3 regions of the Shewanella sp. UCD-FRSSP16_17 genome follow, and region 3 is predicted to be linked to each of the others. Evidence: predicted binding sites of a transcription regulator. Region 3 holds the regulator's gene; each other region holds the start of a gene.
What was found. Region 3 encodes LexA, which represses DNA repair genes until DNA is damaged. Its sites were predicted from a motif close to TACTGTATNNNNATACAGTA; they were not measured.
Positions count from the first base shown of each region.

Region 1 (4,299 bases), on a different contig from region 3:
GCGGTGTAACCTACATTATCTAAGTCATTATGCTTACCACCAGCACGGACACAACGTTGCGATGTCGTTGCACGTGAATAACCACGATTTTCCAATCCTAGAAAAGCTTCTTTAAATTGGTTCATACCCGCATTTGTAAATAATAACGTTGGATCGTTATGTGGTACTAACGAGCTACTGTCGACAACTTGGTGTCCGTTGTTACCAAAATACGCTAAAAATGCGCTTCTTAATTCTGTGGTGGTCTGAAACATGAAATCGCCCTAAATGGATAAATTCTATTTATCATGAAGCTGAATATCAGCTTTAAATTGGCAACATTATATACTTAAACAAACTGAAGGTGCGAGATCCAAGCGTATTTAGATTAGCGATTTTCTTGCTATGAGGGGCGATTACTGTAATCGGTTAATTGGTTTTTAATAATCTGTGCCGTAATACGAGCTAAATGACGTCTTTAATGAAGTCATATCTTTATGCGCGGCGTTCGATCACATATGCCAATGAATAGAGCACTCACAAAAAAATCGCGGCCGACTCATGTCGACCGCGATAGTTATTTTCATTACTGTTAAAACGTGATTAGAACACTTCACCTGTTTCTAAATCGATGTTTTCATCCGACTCAGCTGGTGCCGCTTCTTTTTCAGTGCTTAATAGCATTTGACGTAAATTTGCTTCAATTTCTTCAGCTACTGCAGGGTTTTCAACTAGGTATTTACCCGCATTTGCACGGCCTTGACCAATCTTGTTGCCTTGGTAGCTGTACCAAGCACCAGCTTTCTCAACCAGCTTGTGTGCTACACCTAAATCAACGAGCTCACCAGTACGGTTAATACCTTTACCGTAAAGAATTTGGAATTCAGCTTGTCTAAATGGCGCTGCAATTTTATTTTTAACGACCTTTACTCGAGTCTCGTTACCTACGACAGCGTCGCCGTCTTTAATCGCACCTGTACGACGAATATCTAAACGTACAGAAGCGTAGAATTTAAGTGCATTACCACCCGTTGTGGTTTCAGGGTTACCAAACATAACACCAATTTTCATACGAATTTGGTTAATGAAAATAAGTAGCGTATTTGACTGTTTTAAGTTACCTGCAAGCTTACGCATTGCTTGGCTCATCATACGTGCGGCAAGGCCCATATGAGAATCACCAATTTCACCTTCAATTTCAGCTTTTGGTGTTAATGCTGCAACAGAATCGACAATGATTACATCAACAGCACCTGAACGTGTTAGCGCATCACAGATTTCAAGCGCTTGCTCACCAGTATCAGGTTGTGAACATAATAGGTTATCAATATCGACACCTAGATTTTTTGCATAGATAGGGTCTAGAGCATGCTCAGCATCAATAAACGCACACGTTTTGCCTTCACGTTGTGCTGCAGCAATAACTTCAAGTGTTAACGTTGTTTTACCCGATGATTCTGGACCGTAAATTTCAACGATACGTCCCATTGGTAAACCACCAGCACCTAAGGCAACATCCAACGAAAGCGAACCTGTAGAAATGGTTTCAACATCCATTGTGCGATCAGCGCCCAACTTCATGATTGAACCTTTACCAAATTGCTTTTCAATTTGACCTAATACAGCATTCAGCGCTTTCTCTTTATTTGGATCTGCTTTCATTCTCTTTATCCCTTTAAGGTGACTCAGTTCGAATAACGAACTTGGTAACGAATAAATTTGTCTGTTTCGTAATATGAGCTCAGTATACTGTATAATCATACAGTATCAATAGTTACTGTATAATTTTTTTCCTTTTTTTTACCTTACTATTATTTACACATTAAAAATCATACAGTTAATAACGAAAATATATTAATAACGATAAATAGTAGACAAACAAAACCACTGTATACAGTACTTCTAAGTTGGGTAAATACCTGAGTTTACAACAATAAGTATTGTTCAAAAAATCAGTAAACAAGGGCAAGACGGCATAGCATCGTTGCGATTCTATTGGGTATCAAATCAATTGTTGTTAAGATGACCGCCTATATTGACCCAGACTTAGCCTAATTCAAAATAAAGTAAGAGCAATCACTTAATGACCGTAAATGAAGACCCAAATTTAGAAAAGCACACTCCCATGATGCGCCAGTATTTAACGCTGAAAGCACAGCATCCTGAAATGCTGTTGTTTTATCGTATGGGAGACTTTTATGAATTATTTTATGAAGACGCTAAGCTGGCATCGGAACTGTTAGGTATCTCATTAACTGCACGTGGAAAAAGTGGTGGTAACGCGATTCCCATGGCAGGACTTCCCTACCACGCCGTTGAAGGTTACCTCGCAAAATTGGTTCAAATTGGTCAATCTGTCGCTATTTGTGAACAAGTCGGTGACCCTGCTACAAGTAAAGGACCAGTTGAGCGTAAAGTTGTAAGAATTGTTACCCCAGGTACCTTAACCGACGAGGCCTTACTACAAGAAAAGCAGGATAACTTACTTGCTGCGGTATATCAGGGTAAGAGTGGATTTGGCTACGCGACTTTAGATGTTTCGTCTGGTCGATTTGTTATTGTTGAACTTGAAAATGACGAAACACTGGAAGCTGAACTGCAACGTACCAGTCCTGCAGAATTGCTCTACAGTGAAGATTTACTTGACCGCCAATTAATTGAAAATCGCAAAGGCATACGTCGAAGACCTGAATGGGAGTTTGATTACGATACCAGCATTCAATTACTTCTAGAGCAATTTGGTACCAAAGATCTTCATGGATTTGGTATTACAAATGCTAGGCTTTCGCTACAAGCAGCTGGCTGCTTAATGCAATATGTCAAAGACACACAAAAAACAGCTTTGCCTCATATTAATAGCATCACCATGTTTAATCAGGCTGATACTATCATTCTTGATGCTGCCACCCGCCGAAACTTAGAACTTACTATTAATTTATCTGGTTCACGTGATAATACCTTAGCTTGGGTACTCGATAAGACAGCGACGCCGATGGGAAGTCGTATGTTGCAGCGATGGATCCACCAACCGCTGCGTGACCAACAGCATATTAGCCAAAGGCAACAAGCAGTTGCTGAGTTAATTGATACGGGGTTATATGCAGACTTACACCAGCAATTAAAAGCCCTTGGCGATATCGAACGTATCATGGCGAGGCTAGCTATTCGCAGCGCACGCCCACGAGATTTTGCCCGTCTTCGCCAGGCGTTGGCTTTATTACCTGAAATTCAGCAAACTTTAGGTCACTGCCAACAAAGTGAACTCCAACGTCTAGCCAATTTATTAGGCGAGTTTCCAGAGCAGCAACAGCTATTGGAAAATGCGATTGTCGATAATCCGCCTATGCTTATCCGTGATGGCGGCGTAATTAAAGCGGGTTACAACGCACAACTAGATGAATGGCGTGGCCTAAGTGAAGGGGCATCTGATTATCTAGTACAATTAGAAAACCGTGAAAAAGAACAAACAGGCATCAATACATTAAAGGTCGGCTACAACCGGGTTCACGGCTACTATATCGAAGTGAGTCGCTTACAATCAGATCAAGTTCCTTTGAGCTATCAGCGTCGTCAAACACTAAAGAATACCGAACGCTACATCACACCAGAGTTAAAAGAATACGAAGAGAAAGTGCTATCTAGTCAAGGAAAGGCATTAGCGATTGAAAAGCAGCTTTGGGAAGAGTTATTTGATTTACTTTTACCTAAATTGCATGAACTACAACTGTTTGCCCAAGCTGCATCCGAATTAGATGTGCTAAGCAACTTTGCAGAGCGAGCTGAAACACTGGATTATCATTGTCCAGAAATCAGTAATGACATTGGTATTCATATCGAGTCTGGCCGTCATCCTGTGGTCGAATTAGTTAGCCAAACACCATTTATTGCCAACCCAGTCACCCTCGCGCCTAAGCGAAGAATGCTTATCGTAACGGGGCCCAATATGGGGGGTAAGTCGACTTATATGCGTCAGGTTGCGTTAATCACGCTTATGGCTCATATAGGTAGCTTTGTACCTGCACAAAAAGCAATTATCGGCCCTGTAGATCGAATATTTACACGTATCGGCGCCTCTGACGATCTCGCTTCTGGACGTTCTACTTTTATGGTCGAAATGACAGAAACCGCTAACATTCTTCATAATGCTACAGAGAAAAGTTTAGTTTTAATGGATGAAATCGGTCGAGGTACTTCGACCTATGACGGTTTATCTCTAGCTTGGTCAGCAGCAGAGTATTTAGCTGAAAAAGTCGCAGCGTTAACCTTATTCGCAACCCATTACTTTGAATTAACCCAGTTGCCAGAGCAAATAACTGGCAC
Region 1 is NZ_LZFV01000002.1:330,277-334,575, forward strand. Features, by position in the region: gene alaS (alanine--tRNA ligase) at 1-254, opposite strand, end outside; gene recA (recombinase RecA) at 583-1,641, opposite strand; gene mutS (DNA mismatch repair protein MutS) at 2,063-4,299, shown strand, end outside.
Region 1: the regulator LexA is predicted to act here: its motif matches at 1,727-1,746, upstream of recA (recombinase RecA).

Region 2 (4,299 bases), on a different contig from region 3:
CAATGGTTCGAACAAATTTGTTCTATCCCGCATCCATCAAAGTTTGAACATGCTTTAAGTGCACACATTCAACAGTGGGCAAAATCAAAAAATCTTAGCGTTATTGAAGATAAGGTCGGTAACCTTATCATCAAAAAACCAGCCTACCCAGGCATGGAAAATAGAAAAGTCGTGGTACTTCAAGCCCATATTGATATGGTGCCGCAAAAGAATGCAGACAAAGTTCATGATTTTGAAAAAGACCCTATTGAAGCCTATGTCGATGGTGAATGGGTAAAAGCTAACGGCACCACATTGGGCTCTGATAATGGTATCGGTATGGCATCAGCTCTTGCAGTGTTAGGTGCTGATGACATTAAACACGGCCCATTAGAAGTCTTGTTAACTATTGATGAAGAAGCTGGCATGACCGGCGCTTTTGGACTCGAAGCAGGCATGCTTGATGCTGATATTTTAATTAATACCGATTCTGAACAGGAAGGCGAAATTTATATGGGTTGCGCTGGCGGTGTTGATGCACAAATAAGCGTGCCGATGTCGTGGCAAGCCCCTGAGCAAACCAATGCCAGCTTCAAATTAACCTTGTCGGGACTTAAAGGTGGTCACTCTGGTGTGAACATTCATTTAGGTCGTGGTAATGCGAATAAATTATTAGCACGATTCCTATTCATTTATGCGGACGATTTAGCACTTGAATTAGTCAACTTTACTGGTGGTTCATTACGTAATGCGATTCCTCGTGAAGCGAATATCAGCTTTATGTTACCTAGTGAAAACCAAGTAAAACTTGAACAAGCGATTACTGAGTTCCAAGCCTTAGTACGTGCAGAGCTATCGATTGCCGATCCTGACATGTTACTGACACTTGAATCAATCGAGACACCAGAAAAGGTCATCGGTGAAGAAGCGCAGAATACCTTAATTGACTTACTTCATGCTTGCCCGAATGGCGTTATGCGCATGAGTGATGAAGTTGAAGGCGTAACAGAAACATCACTCAATGTCGGTGTTATCAACACTGAAAATGAGTCTGTAGAAGTCCTATGCCTTATCCGGTCATTAATAAACTCCGGTCGTGAAGAAATCGAAACTCAGTTAACAGCATTAGCTAACTTATCAGGCGCAAGTATCGAACTTTCAGGCGCATACCCTGGCTGGAAACCTGATAATAACTCACCTGTAATGGCGATAGTTCGTGACACTTATAACGACATTTATAAAAAAGACCCTACGATCATGGTGATCCACGCAGGTCTTGAATGTGGTTTGTTTAAAGAACCCTACCCGACTATGGATATGGTCTCGATTGGTCCTACAATTCGCTTCCCACATAGTCCTGATGAGATGGTTAATATCACAACCGTTGGACAATACTGGGAGTTACTGCTTGCAGTACTTGAACGTATTCCAGCAAAAGACTAATTAGTAAAAACGTCAAAAAGGCTGCCATTCTCTTGAGAATGGCAGCCTTTTTCATTTAAGCGAAGCGAGTAGTCAGTAAAATACGCATCAGCTTAAAAGTTTAAATCAAGTTGTTCAGTGTTTGACTGTTTATCCTTGGTGCCAATTTCAATATCAGCTAATCCGACCGACACGCCGACTAGACGAATCCCCCTGCCATTTGCTCGCGCTAAAGCTTGGCTTAATAATTCATGAAACAGGTTCAATGATATTTCATCACTACGGTGTTCAATCGTAGTCTGTTTAAAATCATTAAACTTTAGCTTAACCACTTGCTTATGAATTTGCCTATCCTTTGCACTGCGGTGAACTCGAGCAATGAGCTCTTGAATTAATTGCGGCATGACATTATTGCACTGCTCAAGCGTAAAGATATCTTGTGCTAGTGTGGTTTCAACTCCGACCGATTTCCTGACTCGATTGGGGCTGATTGTCCGATTATCGATACCTTGCGCACGTTCAATCAGAACTCGACCAAATTTACCAAATGCTGCAATCAGTTTATCACTTGGGTAATGTTGCACGTCTTCACAGGTTGTTAGACCAAGGGCGGCTAGCTTTGCCGAGGTCACTTTACCCACGCCAGGAATTTTGTTCAGCGTTAATGGCTTTACGAAGGCGTTTATATCTTCAGGAGGGATAACATACTGCCCATTGGGCTTATTTAAATCTGAAGCAATTTTGGCAAGAAACTTAATGGGCGCAACACCTGCTGATGCTGTTAACCCGGTTTCATCGAGTATTTCTTGACGAATCGCCTTAGCAATTAAAGTGGCACTGCCCTTGTGAGCATGACAGTCCGTGACATCTAGATAGGCTTCGTCTAAAGATAAAGGCTCAACTAAATCGGTATAGCGATGAAAGATAGCTCTAATTTGTACGGAAATTGATTTATAGACATCCATTCGACCTGGCACTAAAGTGAGATCAGGGCATAATTTTAACGCCTGATAACTCGACATAGCAGAGCGCACACCAAACTGGCGAGCTTCATAATTACATGTGCTGATCACGCCCCTGCGATCGCTTCTGCCCCCCACAGCTAAGGGTTTGCCACGCAATTCTGGAAAATCTCTCATCTCCACCGCTGCAAAATAACAATCCATGTCGATATGAATAATTTTACGGACCATTTTCAAGCAAGCTCTTTCTAGCTCATTAACTGATTAATTAATTTATCATAGCAGATGGATAAAATCACTGTATAAATAAACAGTACCAAGAAATAACACTAGTAACGCTGATATTTGAATCAAATCTGCTTATCAATGAAGCGAATTTAGCTATTTCAACAAGCGTTTGCGAGTTAACATGGTGATTTAGTTACGGAGGTGTCTGTTACACATTATTTATCTAAGCCCTTTTATAGTGACTTTTTCACCAAGTAACTTAGTACAAAAACAAAAAAGCCCAACATTGTTGGGCTTGTTAATACCAGTGACTTTTTACATTTTCGTCTGTAAATAGTTCTGTAATCCAACACGATCAATCAATCGAATTTGTTTTTCTAACCAGTACATATGATCTGATTCAGTATCATCTAATAATACTTCTAAGATTTCACGAGTTTGGAAGTCTTCTTTTTCTTCACAAAGTGCAATGACTTCACGTAAATGATCAGCAACGGCATACTCGTAGTTCAAATCATTTTTCAGCATCTCTTCAACATCTTTACCGATGTTGAGTGCTTCACGACTCGCAACGTCTGGAGTACCTTCTAAGAATAAAATACGTTGTACTAACTTGGCAGCATGCGCTTTTTCATCGTCTGATTCATGAAGAATACGAGTGTATAACTCATCAAATCCCCAATCTTCATACATATGAGCATGAACAAAATATTGATCCATCGCCGACAATTCACCGGTTAATAGTGCGTTTAGCGCTGCAATAACTTCTGGATGACCTTTCATGTTAAATTCCTATTAATCTTTAATTTGTGATTGAAGGTAATTTTGAATACCTGTTTGATTGATGAGTTCTTTTTGAGACTCAATCCAATCAAGATGTTCTTCTTCATCTTCGAGTAAATCTTCAAGTAGATCACGACTCACATAGTCACGCTCTGCTTCACACAACTTGATGGTTTCTTTCAGTACGACAAGCTGCTCGGTTAACGCTTGCTCGTCACAATCAAGCATCTCTTCACAATGCTCACCAATACGTAACTTATCGAGTTGCTGTAAATTGGGTAATCCTTCCAGAAATAACACACGCTCAATTAGCTTGTCGGCATGCTTCATATCTTGAATCGATTTCTTGTATTCTTTTTCATTCAGGTTTTCTAAACCCCAATGTTTGAACATGCGTGCATGTAGGAAATACTGGTTAATGGCAGTTAACTCACACGTCAGCACTTTATTCAGCTGACTAATTACTTTAGGGTGGCCTTTCATAATTCTGTCCTTTAATTCAAGATTGATCTGGATCAATTTCCAACAGGATAGTACATACGTTCATTAATTACAAATACCCTTTAAAATCATACACTTGATTAGTGATAATCATTATCATTACAACTTAGGTTATTAACTAGTTTCACTTCAGTTTAAATACCGTTAACTTCAATGGAATCACGGTTATAGGTTAAAAATACAAAAACGCTACATGCGCTTGTTCACAGAATAATCGTTAAATGTTACCTAAAATGATTTTTGTAAATGTTGTATCGAATGAGATGACAAACTATTTCAGACATAAAAAAGCCCAATGAGATAAACCTCATTGGGCTATTTAATTAACCTAGATCCGCTAAGTCGCTTTGAGTATCGCGATGAGATGCAGGTTAAATAATACGGTTCTGATTTAGCTTAGCTTCACGCTCAGATTCCGCCATTC
Region 2 is NZ_LZFV01000002.1:445,677-449,975, forward strand. Features, by position in the region: gene A9267_RS06780 (aminoacyl-histidine dipeptidase) at 1-1,422, shown strand, start outside; gene dinB (DNA polymerase IV) at 1,515-2,594, opposite strand; gene bfr (bacterioferritin) at 2,907-3,374, opposite strand; gene bfr (bacterioferritin) at 3,387-3,857, opposite strand; gene nqrM ((Na+)-NQR maturation NqrM) at 4,247-4,299, opposite strand, start outside.
Region 2: the regulator LexA is predicted to act here: its motif matches at 2,660-2,679, upstream of dinB (DNA polymerase IV).

Region 3 (4,299 bases):
ATGTTATTACGGTAGTAGCTCATCGCAATTGCTGAAGACTCTTCAATCGCAATAATTTCACCAATTTGATCAGTGTGCGAAGTAAACTTTTTCAGTGATAGACATTGATCAACTAATTCACTAGCACTGCCTTGAGCAACTGAGGTGTAATCAGTGTAAGGTACTTCTTTCATCAATTTAAGATATAAATCTAGCTGACGTTCCAGCTCTGTGCGCTCTAATGCATTTTGTTCAGCGGCTAATAACACCATACTGGTTAACGTAACAGAGCTCGCAGCTGCTGCACTGTTAATGTTTGTCATCACTTTATTGGCTAATTGATTAACCGCAGGCGTTAACCATGTTGGTTTTTGCTCGGGATCTTTAGCCACTTCTTCACGCCAATCTGGCGACTGCTGATTTAAGAACTGCTGTACGTTAATTGGCTCACCAAAGTTAACGTAACCTTGTCCAAAGTTACCCAACTTACGCAATGCACCAAACACTTGCCATACAGATTCTTTTTGCTTTTTCTTACCACTTAATTCTTTATGATAAGTCGACACTTCCATGACATGATCGTAGCCAAGATACACTGGCACTAAGGTCACAGGACGCTCGATACCCCGCAATACGCTGTTTACCGTCATCGCTAGCATGCCTGTTTTAGGAGCAAGTAGACGGCCAGTACGTGAACGACCACCCTCAGTGAAATACTCAACTGAATAGCCTTTAGCAAATAGTTGATCTAAATACTCTCTGAATACTGCGGTATAAAGCTTATTACCGTTAAAACTACGACGGATAAAGAAGGCACCACCACGGCGGAACATTGGACCTGCCGGCCAAAAGTTAAGATTAATCCCTGCCGCAATATGCGGTGGAACCATGCCTTGATAATAAAGAATATATGACAGTAACAAGTAATCCATATGGCTTCGATGACACGGCACATAAACGATTTCATGACCATCATGATGCAGTTTACGAACTTGCTCCGCACTCTTGATGCTAATACCACTGTATAACTTGTTCCAAAGCCAAGTTAAGAAACGCTCAGCAATACGAATCAAGTTATCCGAATAGTCTGCCGCGATTTCATCAAGGTACTCAATGGCTTTTTCACGTGCCTTTTCTTCGGGAATTTTTTTGTTAACGGCTTCTTCTTGAATGGCACGCTTGATGGATTCTGACTTTAACAGCGAATTGAACATCGCTTGACGATTAGGAAGCTGAGGCCCCGTCATCACCTTACGTTGTCGGCGAAAATGCACACGAGCCACACGGATAAGCTTATGCGCAATACTGACATCTGTGCCGTGTTCATCAGCCATATAACGCAGCGACATGGCATTAGAAAATTGAATGAAGTTATGGCGACCTAAAAATAGAATCATTAACCATTTACGTAACCATGTTGGGTTTTCACGCTCAAAAACCGCAGCGGTCATGGTGTCATCTTCTTTACCTGGGATACGCCCCCAATATAGGCTTACAGGCACAAGCTGGATGTCGAGTTCTTTGTTCTTTTGGTGTAATTCGAGCAACTTAGTAAAGTTTGCTACAAATTTATCGCTACTATGGCGCTTACCAAACAAGGGTTTACGCCCTTCCACACACACAATTCTAGGGGTATTGAAACCATCAACATCTAACCGTTCATACGGACTTGGCAAGTTATATTTAGCTGTCATTTCATGTAAGGCAGCAATATCACTCAGCGACTCCGTTTTCATCACATAGACCACTGGCTTGTCAGGATCTAAGTTAAGGTCAGCGAACGGATCTTCAGGCACAACAACACTGTGTACCATTAATTTCTGAATCCAACGTAATGATTTAGCAATGATAGAATCTGGTTTTAGCATGGGTCTTCGCATTATCAACAACGATTTATTGCGCATAGGATACCAGAATATCATTCAGTTACACTAACCTCGGTAAATCTAGTTAACATTTAAGTAGCAAGTTTTGTTGGTTCTAACATCAAGTATCAATCACTTAGTAAGTAGCAAAACATTTAGGTACAGTACTGTATAAATAGACGGTATCCAGTACTTTTTGGCTTATTCACTTGAGTCATCAATAATAAAACACACTAATTTACCGACGCCCCGCAAAAACAATAAACTACTGATTTAATTAACTTTAAACAACTAGAAACTTCGATAAAAATTCATATCTATTGCTTTATCAGCAAAAAATGTTGGTTAATACTTGCGCGACCAAAGATACTGTATATAATGACAGTCACTGTATAAAAAAACAGGAATCAACATGAGACCTTTAACGCCACGACAAGCTGAAATTCTAGAATTAATTAAATGCAATATTGCCGAGACAGGTATGCCACCAACTCGTGCAGAAATTGCCACTAGATTAGGCTTTAAAAGTGCTAATGCTGCAGAAGAACATTTAAAAGCACTCGCTAAAAAAGGTTGCATTGAAATTATTCCAGGTACCTCTCGCGGTATCCGTATGGTCCAAGAAGAAGAGGAAGTTGAAGAAGGCTTACCACTGATTGGTCAGGTTGCGGCTGGTGAACCAATTTTGGCGCTAGAACATGTTGAACAATACTTTCAAGTTGATCCTGAAATGTTTAAACCCAATGCTAATTTCTTACTACGTGTTCGTGGCGACAGTATGAAGGATATTGGCATTATTGAAGGCGACTTATTAGCGGTTCACAAAATGCAGCAAGCTAAAAATGGTCAAGTCGTTGTTGCCCGTGTTGATGATGATGTCACCGTGAAGCGTTTTGAAAAGAAAGGCAACGTTGTTTATCTGCATGCAGAAAACGAGCAGTACTCGCCGATAAAAGTCGATTTAACATGCCAAAGCCTTACGATTGAAGGGCTCGCTGTTGGCGTTATCCGTAATGGAGGTTGGTTATGAACACATTAATAGGTAATGCACCACGTCACCCAGGTTTATGGATGGACATGGCATCAGCAGCTGCGCCAGTAAAGCAAGGTATCGAAACCAAACAAACAGCTAACCAAGGGTTAACTGAATTAACTCAGCTATGCGGCCAGTTAGCCGTATTAAGTCAACAAGGGCGATGGATTGTACTGATTAATCCGCCTCACATTGGTTACAAACAAATTCTAGCGAACGCCAATGTCAGAATGGACCGTGTATTACTGGTTCACACTAAAGATGAAGTCGAAACACTGTGGGCAATGGAAAAAGCACTCACAAGTGGTACATCCAGCGCAGTGATTACATGGACAACCCCATTAGATGCTCGTGATAATCGTCGCATTCAATTAGTCGCTAAAAGCGCCTTAGCACAAGGTGTCATTATCGAAGATGTAAATACTCACTTACGTGATGACCAATTAAACGCCAGTAATCCTGTGACTGCAACCCAATTGAATTTATCTGCATTTCACTAAAGTCTATTTGCTAAAAAAGCCCTTCATTTCGGTGACGGGCTTTTTTTTGCGCCTTTTTTCAGCAAATTAGATGATAAAGTGATCTTGATCAATATTTAATCTCCAAGTAATGTAGTTAACAAGGGGGTAACATTTATTGACCTCTCTTAGTGGTAAAAATGAACATAAGTGATAAAACGCTGTAAAGATTGTGCTGGTACCATGCGGTATAGAAAGCCTTGAATAAAAAAGCGTCAATTTAAGAATTGAAAAGTTCAGTATTAGGTACAAGTGTGGCCACCAAAACCCAATAGAATAATCGAGTATTAATACTCACTGCCACCGTGTACTTTGAAGTGATCAAACTTTTTCGGGAATAGAAAAGTTTGCATAGAGCAGAGTATTACTGTGTGACTTTTCCTTGTTGTTATTGCAAATCGCAATTGGCAGAGGAGTAGTCTTGTGAAGCGATTGTTGTATGGATTAATGGTGCTGTTTTTTGCAGTGCCACTTGCAGCGGCTGATATGCCGCTTAACATGACCCAAGGGGTAACAGAGATCAGTGGTAAGGTTTACGACCTCCATATGATCATTCTTTATATCTGTTGTGCTATTGGTGTTGTGGTATTTGGAATCATGATTTACTCCATGATTTATCATAGAAAATCAAAGGGTGCAGTACCTGCTGATTTCCATGATAGTACCAAAGTGGAAATAGCATGGACTGTCGTGCCGTTTCTTATCCTCATTGGTATGGCAATTCCTGCCACAAAAACCCTCATTGCTATGGAAGACCCAAGTGATGCGGAGTTAACTATTAAAGTAACCGGCTCTCAATGGAAATGGCATTACAGCTATTTTAATGAAGACGTCGAGTTTTACAGTTTACTTTCCACCCCTGCCGATCAAATTACTGGGACAGAAACGAAAACTGAAACTTACC
Region 3 is NZ_LZFV01000046.1:203,309-207,607, forward strand. Features, by position in the region: gene plsB (glycerol-3-phosphate 1-O-acyltransferase PlsB) at 1-1,847, opposite strand, end outside; gene lexA (transcriptional repressor LexA) at 2,257-2,874, shown strand; gene A9267_RS18045 (cell division inhibitor SulA) at 2,871-3,377, shown strand; gene coxB (cytochrome c oxidase subunit II) at 3,819-4,299, shown strand, end outside.